3 regions of the Mycolicibacterium sp. YH-1 genome follow, and region 1 is predicted to be linked to each of the others. Evidence: predicted binding sites of a transcription regulator. Region 1 holds the regulator's gene; each other region holds the start of a gene.

The links. Region 1 encodes LexA, which represses DNA repair genes until DNA is damaged. Its sites were predicted from a motif close to CGAACANNTGTTCG; they were not measured.
Region 2: a site for LexA is predicted at 1,697-1,710, ahead of L0M16_RS13355 (HNH endonuclease signature motif containing protein). Genes of this name have one in related genera too.
Region 3: a site for LexA is predicted at 2,299-2,312, ahead of cofD (2-phospho-L-lactate transferase). Genes of this name have one in related genera too.

What each region holds. Positions count from the first base shown of each region.
Region 1 is NZ_CP092915.1:4,187,297-4,190,573, reverse strand. Features, by position in the region: gene L0M16_RS19650 (LGFP repeat-containing protein) at 1-1,428, shown strand, start outside; gene lexA (transcriptional repressor LexA) at 1,444-2,142, opposite strand; gene L0M16_RS19640 (LysM peptidoglycan-binding domain-containing protein) at 2,351-2,797, shown strand; gene nrdR (transcriptional regulator NrdR) at 2,893-3,277, shown strand, end outside.
Region 2 is NZ_CP092915.1:2,859,739-2,863,015, reverse strand. Features, by position in the region: gene L0M16_RS13360 (response regulator) at 1-203, shown strand, start outside; gene L0M16_RS13355 (HNH endonuclease signature motif containing protein) at 250-1,692, opposite strand; gene L0M16_RS13350 (phospholipase D family protein) at 1,803-3,277, opposite strand, start outside.
Region 3 is NZ_CP092915.1:5,120,735-5,124,011, reverse strand. Features, by position in the region: gene L0M16_RS24195 (coenzyme F420-0:L-glutamate ligase) at 1-1,067, opposite strand, end outside; gene cofD (2-phospho-L-lactate transferase) at 1,064-2,089, opposite strand; gene L0M16_RS24185 (WhiB family transcriptional regulator) at 2,533-2,778, shown strand; gene L0M16_RS24180 (metallopeptidase family protein) at 2,849-3,271, opposite strand.

The DNA.
Region 1 (3,277 bases):
GAGATCAATGCGGCGCGCCGCGCCGCGGGTGGGCCGCTTGGCCCACTCGGCGCTCCCGACGGACCGCCGCAACCGGTTGGCGACGGCAACCTGGTGCAGGCGTTCAGCGGCGGCAAGATCTTCTACAGCCCCGCCCACGGCGCCGATGTGATCACTGGCCAGCTGCTGGAGAAGTACGAGAGCGTGGGCGGGCCGACGGGTGACCTCGGCTTCCCGATCGCCTCCGAGGCCGATGGTGGTCTCGCCCCCGCCAGCCGGATCGCGAAGTTCGCCGCCCCCGACGAACCGGTGATCTTCTGGACGCCGGACTTCGGCGCGGTGATCGTGCGCGGCGCGATGAACGCGGCCTGGGCCAAACTCGGCGGCGCGACCGGCGATCTCGGTGCGCCGACCGCCGATCAGGCCGAGAACGGCGATGTGATCACCCAGAAGTTCGCCAACGGGGCGATCACGTTCGACCGTGCGAGCAACGAGTTCTCCACCGAGCCGCCGAATCTGGCCAACGCGCTCGCGGGTCTCGCGGTGCCCGGTCAGGACGCCCCGAGGGCACCCCAGGCCACCGGGCCGGTAGGCGATGACGGCGGGAAGCCGTGGTATCAGAAGTGGTGGTGGGCGCTCGCCCTCATACCCGTTCTCGTACTGGTGGGTGCCGTGGTCGTCGCGGTGATCTTGAACCGGCGGCGCGGTGAGGACCGCGCACCGATGGACCGCTTCGACGAGTACGACGACTATGACGACGACGATCGTGACGTTCATGATCACGATGACGACGACGAGGGCAGTGACTTCGCGTCCGGCCCGATGCCGTCGGCGGGCCCGACACCGGCCAGCCAGCAGCAGCCCTATGTTCCGTTGAGCGCGTGGGCGATGCCGAAGGACGACGAGGGCGGTGACGCCGCGACGCCTGCCGCGTCCGTGCCGCCGGAGGTTCCCGCCGCACGTTCGTTGGACGGTGGATTCTCCCTCGATCAGGACGCGATCGACACGAAGCCCAACCTCATTGTGAGCGTCGTCGAGGAGCGCGACTCCACCGACGAGGCGGCCATGGAGGACTCGGAGGCGTCGGAGGTCTGGGCGGACACCGAGGCCGTCGACGATGACGTCGAGGCCGCGGACGCCGCTGAGGCCGTCGATCCCGCAGCGGTGGATCATCCAGACGAGGCTCGCCCAGAGGAGGTCGAGGCCGTTAGCGGCCCGCCTAGCGGTCGCCACGCGGCCATACAGCTCGATGAGCCCGCGCCGGCTCAGACGTCGTTGCGGCTGGCCTCCGATGAGGGTGATGGTGCCCCTGCCGGATATCCGATCAAGGCCGACACCAAGACGGGTCTGTACTGGCTACCCGGTTCGGAGCAGTACGACCGAGTGAAGGCCGAGGTCTGGTTCGCCAGTGAGGAATTCGCTCTGACGAACGGCTTCGTCAGAGGCTGACGCGGCCGGCCGCCGTCACACCTTGCGGAGAACGGTGACGACCTTGCCCAGGATGGCCGCGTCGTTACCGGGGATCGGGTCGAACACCGGGTTGTGCGGCATCAGCCAGACCTGTCCCCGGGTGCGCTTGAACGTCTTGACCGTCGCCTCGCCGTCGATCATGGCGGCCACGATGTCGCCGTTGTCGGCCACATTCTGCTGACGCACGACCACCCAGTCGCCGTCGCAGATCGCGGCGTCGATCATCGACTCGCCGACGACCTTGAGAAGGAACAGCGATCCCTCGCCGACGAGTTCGCGCGGCAGCGGGAAGACGTCCTCCACCGCCTCTTCGGCGAGGATCGGACCACCCGCGGCGATCCGGCCGAGGACGGGTACGAAGGTGGGCTCGGGCAGCGTGTCCGACCCGGCGACGTCGGTGGTCACGATCGGAGTCACCATGTCGTCGGAACCGCGCACGTCCACCGCGCGGGGCCGGTTGGCGTCGCGCCGCAGGAAGCCCTTGCGCTCCAACGTGCGCAGTTGGTGTGCGACCGATGACGTCGAGGTCAGGCCGACGGCATCACCGATCTCTCGGATGCTCGGTGGATATCCCCTTGTGGTGACCGAATTGCGGATGACCTCGAGGATGGTGCGCTGACGTTCGGTCAGCGCGGCGTCACGGCGCACAGGTGTGTCGTCGCTTCCGTCTCGTGTGTCGCTGCTGTCACTCATGGTGGCGAATCTAGTCCTGTCAATCCCGATAATCAAACATGTGTTCGACGCGTGTCGGGAGCGGCGCGTGACGGCCGGAACTTGTCGGTGGGCGCCGATATCGTTTGCAACAGTTCGATCACATGTTCTATTCATCGAACACCTGAGCGATTATATTTCGAACACACAAGCGAACACACGCTCCGGCGCTTCACCGAAAGGCTCGAAGATGACCATCATCACCAGGGAGAACCCGACCGATCTCATCGCTCGCCCGGTGCGGCGACGCCCCGACGCGTCGCGGGGTCCGCAACGCCGTCGGCCGGCCGCGGAGCCGCTGCGGTACCGCGGCACCGGCGTTCTGATGTCGCGGGCTTCGCACCGACGCAAGCCCATCACACCGGTCACGACAGTGCTGCTGGCGCTGATGGCAGCTGGCATCACGGTGTGGCTCGGACTCGTGGCCCAGTTCGGCGCCCCGCCCGAGGTGCCCCAGCCCGTGCCGGGCCAACTGGCCGTCGTCCAGGTGCAAATGGGGGAGTCGCTGCAGCAGCTTGCTCGTCGCGTGGCCCCCGATGCGCCCACCGGTGCGGTCGTTGATCAGATCCGTGAGCTCAACGAATTGGATTCCGCCGCGGTCGATGCCGGGCAGACGCTCATCGCCCCCGTGGGCTGACGTGCGCCGTGCGCCGTGAACCCTGCGTCCGTGCGACGGTACGCTCGTATGCGACCGGGTTGCCCGGACTGGCCATAGGCGGCGAAGGAGCGGTGATGCACTGTCCGTTCTGCCGTCACCCTGACTCCAGAGTGGTCGACTCCCGTGAGGCCGATGAGGGGCAGGCCATCCGCCGCCGCCGCTCGTGCCCGGAGTGCGGCAAGCGTTTCACCACCGTCGAGACCGCCGTGTTGGCGGTCGTCAAGCGCAGCGGGGTCACCGAACCGTTCAGTCGGGAGAAGGTGATCAAGGGCGTCCGCCGGGCCTGCCAGGGCCGACAGGTCGACGACGATGCGCTGAACCTCCTGGCTCAGCAGGTCGAGGACGCCGTCCGCGCCGCCGGATCACCCGAGGTTGCCAGTAACGAGGTCGGGCTGGCGATTCTGGGCCCACTACGAGACCTCGACGAGGTGGCCTATCTGCGGTTCGCCTCGGTGTACC
Region 2 (3,277 bases), 1.3 Mb from region 1:
GCCTGGGCACCGAGACGGGCCAGCTGGTGCTCGAGGCCGTCAGGTCGGCCGGTGAGGTGTCCGCAGCCGAATGCGCCGAGCTGGTGGGGATCTCGCGTGTCAGCGCGCGCCGCTACCTCGAGCACTACCTCGGCGTGGGTGCGCTGGAGCTACGTCTGCAGTACGGCGTGGGCCGGCCCGAGCGCCGCTACCGCACGTCCTGATTGCGGCGGGCGCCTCGTCGGCCTGTGACCCGCGGACCGGTTACGGCTACGCCGCGTCGGGTTGGGGTGGGTCGGAGCTGGATTGTGCGCCAGTGTCTTCGGCGGTGTTGTCCGCCGGTTCGTCGTTGTCGTTGTCGGCGGGCGGGTGGAGGCGTTCGGGGCGGTGGTAGTCGTTGATGCGGGCTTGGCCGGTGTCGAGGTGTTGCGGTGGGATCCATTCGACGTCGTTGCATGCGTTGATGCGGGTGCTCCAGCCGTCGGGGCCGACCATGCGATTGTCGGGCCCGCAGGCCAGGCCGAGCTCGTCGACGTTGGTCTGGCCGTTATCGGCCCAGTCGCGGGCCGCGTGATGGACCTGGGTGCCGTAGGCCGGTACCGGGCAGCCGGGTTTGGTGCAGCCCCCGTCGCGGGCAATCAGCATGATCCGCTGCGCCGGGGAGGCGACCCGGCGGGTGCGGAACAGGTCAAGTGCCGAGCCGGTGACCCCGTCGAACACCGCCAGATTGTGGTGAGCGTGCGCACCGAGGCGGATCACGTCGCGGATCGGCATCACGGTGTCCCCACCGGTGATACCGACCCCCGCGCGGCTCTCGAGGTCTTGCAGGGTGGTGCGGATGATGATCGAGGTGGGCAGGCCGTTGTGCTGGCCCAGCACACCGCTTTCGAGCACATTGCGCCCGACCGCGATCAGCGCGTCGTGCTGGCGCTGGGCCAGGCTGCGGTGATCGCTGTCGATCTGCTCCTGTGACGGGGTGCCGGCGATACACGGAAGGTCGTCGTCGGGATTGCACATCCCGGGGCCGGCCCACTTCGCGAAGATCGCCTCGTAGATCGCCCACGCCTCAGGGGTGAGGTTGCCTCTGATCGCGGTCATTCCGTCGGACTGCTGGGGGCCGACCGACAGCCCGCGGCGCCGGGTGCGTTCGGTGTCGTCGGGTTCGGGGCCGTCCTGGTCGAGCAGGAAGATGGTGCGCTCGGCATTGTCCTTGAGTTGTTTGGGTCCGACTCCGGTGGCGGTGCGGACCAGGTCGACCTCGATTTGGCCGCGCGTGAGGGGGTCGACCGTGGGTGGGATGGCGGCCATCGCGTCGCGGATCACCTGCACGTGTTCGCTGGTGATCGATCCGTGCGCGCCCGCCAGGGCGGTGGCGGGCAGCACCGGATCCAGCGGCGCCCCGGTCACCGTGCGACGTGGGCCCAGTACGGCCGCTTCATCGAGTCGGCGTTTGGCCTCGCGGGTGGAGATGCGCCACCGGATCGCGAGCACGTCGCGCCAGGACTTCGCGCCCATCGCCTGGGGCGTGGTCTCGGTCTGCAGGTGGGCCAGCAGCCGGTGGCTCTGGGTGGGCAGCTGGCAGGCCAGGGTCTCGAGATCGTCGAGTACCTCCAGCAGTTCGGGCCCGGTGAGCGCGTCGATGGGCAGTGCGGCCAGATCGTCGTGGGCCGCACGTATCGCGGCAACCACCTCGCGAACCGAACCCCCACCCACGATTCGAACATATGTGCGAACTCTAAGGACTTGACGGCGGTGTTCCGAAGAGAACTCTGAGAATCAGCACCCGAATGAGAGGCAGTGAAACGCAAGTGACAGTTGAGCTTTCACCACACGCCCTTGATCCGATCGCGATACGACCGTCCATCGGGGTCGTAGATCATGCGGTACGCGGGTCCGGCCCACAGTCGCGTGAGCACGCCCAGCCTCTCCGGCTGGTGCACACGCAGACGCCCGGGCGGTCGCGGGCCCACACGGCCACCCGCGTGCCATTCGTCGAGCGCCCGCGCGGTCTCATCGAGCACCTGCACCACCGTGTCAGGATCGACCAACCCGTCGTCATCGCTGCCGTCCGCCGCGCGGTCCAGGTGCTCACGGAGGAGGCGCAATCGCAGGTCACGCGCGAACACCCGCGCACCGTCACCGCGTCCCGACGGATCCCTCGGCGACCGCTCGTCTCGGGTGTCGTCGAGCACGGCACAGGACAGCTCACTGTCATGGCTCCACGACCGCCGATTGAAGTTGTCACTGCCGACACAGGCCCACACATCGTCGACGACGCATGCCTTCGCGTGCACGTACACCGGAGTTCCGACGTGGTTCTCGACGTCGAAGACGTGTACCCGGTCGGCGCTGACCCGACGGCACGCCTCGACGGCCTTGTGGCGACCAATCTGGTTGGGCGGCAAGGCGAACCGCCCGTCGACGTCCGGAAAGCGTGGCACCACCGCCACCAGGTGCAGCTGCGGGTTGTCCCGTAGCGCCTCCGCGAACATGTGGGCGACCTGTCTGGACCACAGATACTGGTCCTCCAGGTAGATCAGCCGTTTCGCGCGCTTGACCGCCTTTGTGTAACCACGGGCGATGCTGCGCTCACCGTTCGGTGCGAAGGAGTACGCGAAGTGGGCGTCAGGATAGGTCCGCAAGGGCTGCACCGCGTGCGGTCCGCAGACCGGCGGCACCGACGGCCGGTCGGGCAGCGGATCCGGGTGCATGTCCGCGCCGCTGAACTTGTCCCTCACCCAGGCGACGGGCGACAGCACGTCCAACGGAGCGGGGTCACTCCAGCGCTCGCGGAACGTGGCGTCGAGGGCGTCGACGATCGGCCCTCTGAGCCGCAGTTGGATGTCATGCCATGGCGGGTGATCCCCGTACCGCGGTGACATCCGCACTGCCTGCGGGTCTCCGAGATGGCGCTCGTCGTCCCGGCGGGAGTGGCACAGATCGATGCCGCCCGCAAACGCGACGTCACGCTCGGGAGCCGCCGGATGCCGGATCACCACCAGCTTCTGATGATGCGATCCGCCGAATCTGACCCGCTGATCGAGCAGCACCTCACCGCCCGCGCGCTCGACATCCTCCCCGAGGTGGCGGTTCTCCTCCTCGCTGTACTGCAGTTTGTCGAGATGCGAACGCCACATCAGCCCCTTGACGATGGCGCCGCGTTCGGCTGCCGCGCAAAGAGATTCGGCGACCGTCGGGCCGCTCTCGCGCAGATTCTCGTCGGGATCGCCGCGCCAGTCGGTGAAGAACACGTGGTCGCCGGGACCACACGCCGCAATCTCGGCGGCGAGCGCGTCGA
Region 3 (3,277 bases), 930 kb from region 1:
GCACCGTCGGGCACCATGAACGGTATGACGAGTTCGGGTGCGTCATAGAGGATCTGGCCACGTGCGACGCGACGCTCCACGGCGTCCGCGGGTCGGCCGTCGCCGCTCAGGTCGGCGCGCCACTTCTGGCCCATCCTGTCCAGCAGGCGGTGGCGCCTCTCGGTGTCACGGACCCACACGAACCGTACGGGCCGGGTGTGGTGCGGGGCAGGTGCGGTCAGCGCCTCGCCGATGGCGGCCTCGATGGTGGCTTCGTCGACCGGCTCGGCGGCGAAGCTGCGCACCGACCGGCGCATCAGCTGCGCCTGTGTGCGGCCCAGCGCCAGTGCCTCCTCGGTACCGAGCCAGAACAGGTCCTCCTCGCCGGCGCGCACCAGCGTGCGGCCGTTGGACCCGTCGTCGGCCGGGTTCAGTCCGCGGACCACCGCCACCGGGATCGCGGTCAGCTTGCCCTTGACCAGATCGGCGGCGGCGGCGATCTCGTCGGCGACAGCGACCTCGGTCACCACGAGTTCATTTCCGTGCGCGTCGCGGGCGCCGGCATAGCCATGCAGCACCGCCAGCCCCGCCGCGCCGATCGCCACGTCGGTCTGGCCGTTGCGCCAGGCGCGTCCCATGGTGTCGGTGATCACGATGCCCACTGTGACGTTGAGCATGTCGCGCAACCGGTCTCGTAGGGTCGCGGCGCTGCCGTCGGGATCGGTTGGCAGCAGCGCAAGTTCGCGTGCGTCGACATTGGACCCGTCGACTCCGGCGGCGGCCTGTACCAGACCGATCGCGTTCTCGGTGATCAACGTCTTGCCCTTGCGTGCCAGCACGCGCACCGCTTCGGCGTCGATCAGCCTGCGCCGCAGAGCATCGCGCTCCTCGGGGTCGGTCGGCGCGGGGACGATTCTGCCCTCACTCTTCGACAGCACCTTGCTGGTGACCACCACCACGTCGCCATCGCGCAGCCACGGCGCCGCGCCTGCTATCGCCGCCGCCACGTCGTCGCCGGGCCGGAATTCGGGAAGCCCCGTGATGGGCAGGATCTCGACGGCCCCGGCCGTGCCGTGATCGACGGTCACCGCTCGTCCATCGAGATGCCGGCCAGCTCGAGACCGCTGCGCACCATCTCGGCGGTCACGCCGGGTTCGGTCATCAACAGCGGTATGGATCGCACGTCGACGCCCTCCACCGTCGCGTTATCGCCCTCGTCGATCAGCCAGCCATCCAGGATCCCGGTGCCGCTGCGTGCACCGAAGTGCGCGCCGACGGCCTCCGAGCTGGTCTCGACGTCGATCACCGAGAGGCATTCGTCGGCCATGCCGCGCAGGGCGCGACCTGCGACGATGGGGGAGTAGCCGATGACAGGCGCGGCGGTGGAGCGCAGCGCGCCACGGATACCGGGCACGGCCAGGATGGCGCCGATACTGACCACCGGGTTGGACGGCGCGATCATCACCACGTCCGCCTCGGCGATGGCCTCGAGCACGCCGGGAGCGGCCGCCGCCTTGTCCGCGCCAACGAACGCGAAGCCGTGCGTGGGTATCTGCGCGCGGTAGCGCACCCACCACTCCTGAAAGTGGATGGCGCGTCTGCCGCCGTCGGCGTCTTCGGGATCCGTTACGACCACGTGGGTTTCACTGCGGTCATCGCTGGCGGGCAAAAGGCGGGCGCCCGGCTGCCAGCGCGCGCACAATGCCTCGGTGACTTGCGAGAGCGGATAACCCGCGCGCAGCATCTGGCTACGAACCAGGTGCGTTGCCAGATCGCGATCGCCGAGCCCGAACCAGTCGGGCTGCACACCGTAGGCCGCCAGTTCCTCCTTGGCGTTCCACGTCTCGTCGCGGTGGCCCCAACCCCGTTCCGGGTCGATGCCGCCACCCAGGGTGTACATGCACGTATCCAGGTCGGGGCATATGCGCACGCCGTGCATCCAGGCGTCGTCTCCGACGTTCACCACCGCCGTGAGGACGTGCTCGGCGGACTCGTCAGAGGATTGCTCAACGGGTGGTGAGCTACTGAACTGGCCGAGCCCCAGCAAATGTTGAACCCCCAACAGGAAGCGCGCGCCACCCACCCCGCCGACCAGAACCGTCACCTTCACATCGACCGACACTAGGCGCTGACGCCTGTTGGCCGCCTCCCGCGGGGGGTATGTGACCGACACGCCGGATTACCGACGCGCCGAACTTTGGTCACAGGATGATATGAATTCCTGTCCTGGCGCTTGACCAGCGCAGCTAACTCGGTGTCTAATCACATCAGTGTCATTTCGCGGTTGGCCGGCCGGTTCCGGTGTCGCAGACCGAGATTCGATCACTTGTTCGAATTGATTTGGCCGCACTTGCAGGGGGTGGGGCTCCAATGAGCGATCTACGAGACCAGGTGAGGAGGCGAGAAATGTCTTATGAGCGCGTCGATTTCGACAGCAGCATTCGTTTTGACAGTCGGATGCTCGGCTCAGTAGGCAACGAACCGCACACCAATACGGGACCGGCCCAGCACGTGATACCGGGTCGTCCCCAGTTGAGTTTGGTGCCGGAGCGGATGGATGCCGAACGGTCGACCATCGAAGACGAGGAATGGCAAGAACGCGCCTTGTGCGCGCAGACGGACCCCGAGGCGTTCTTCCCCGAGAAGGGCGGCTCGACCCGTGAGGCCAAGCGCATCTGCCAGGGATGCGAGGTCAAGGACGAGTGCCTTGAGTCCGCACTGGCCAATGACGAGCGTTTCGGCATCTGGGGCGGGCTGTCCGAGCGCGAGCGCCGTCGCCTCAAGCGCGGCATCATCTGAGTTTTGAGCCCGCGAGGGCTCACCTCGGAAATGACGCTGTCGGCGCGATCGCTCATCGCGCTTCAGTGGCTCAGTCGTCGTCGATCGTCGGGTCGATGATCGACGGTTCGACTCCCAGATAGGTGGCTACCTGCGCCACCAACACTTCATGCAACAAATCGGCGAGATCGTCGGTGTCCTTGGCTCGCCGCTCAATCGGCTTGCGGAACACCACGATTCGTGCCCGTGTCGCATTTCCCCGCGTGTCCACGCCCGCCGGGATCAACCGGGCCAATGCGATGGGGCCGTCGGCGATAACCTCGGGTGGCCACTGCACGCTCTCGGGATCCCGCGGTGAGATCCGCGGTATCTCATCGACCGCGACGTCAAGGGTCGACACCCGCTCGGTCCACCGGCGCTCGATGGGCTCGTACGCCTCCAGGACCGCCATGTCGAATCGTTCGGCCCGGCTGCGCCAGCCCGGCACCGTGGCGGGCAACAGTGGTCCGCGCATCTCCCT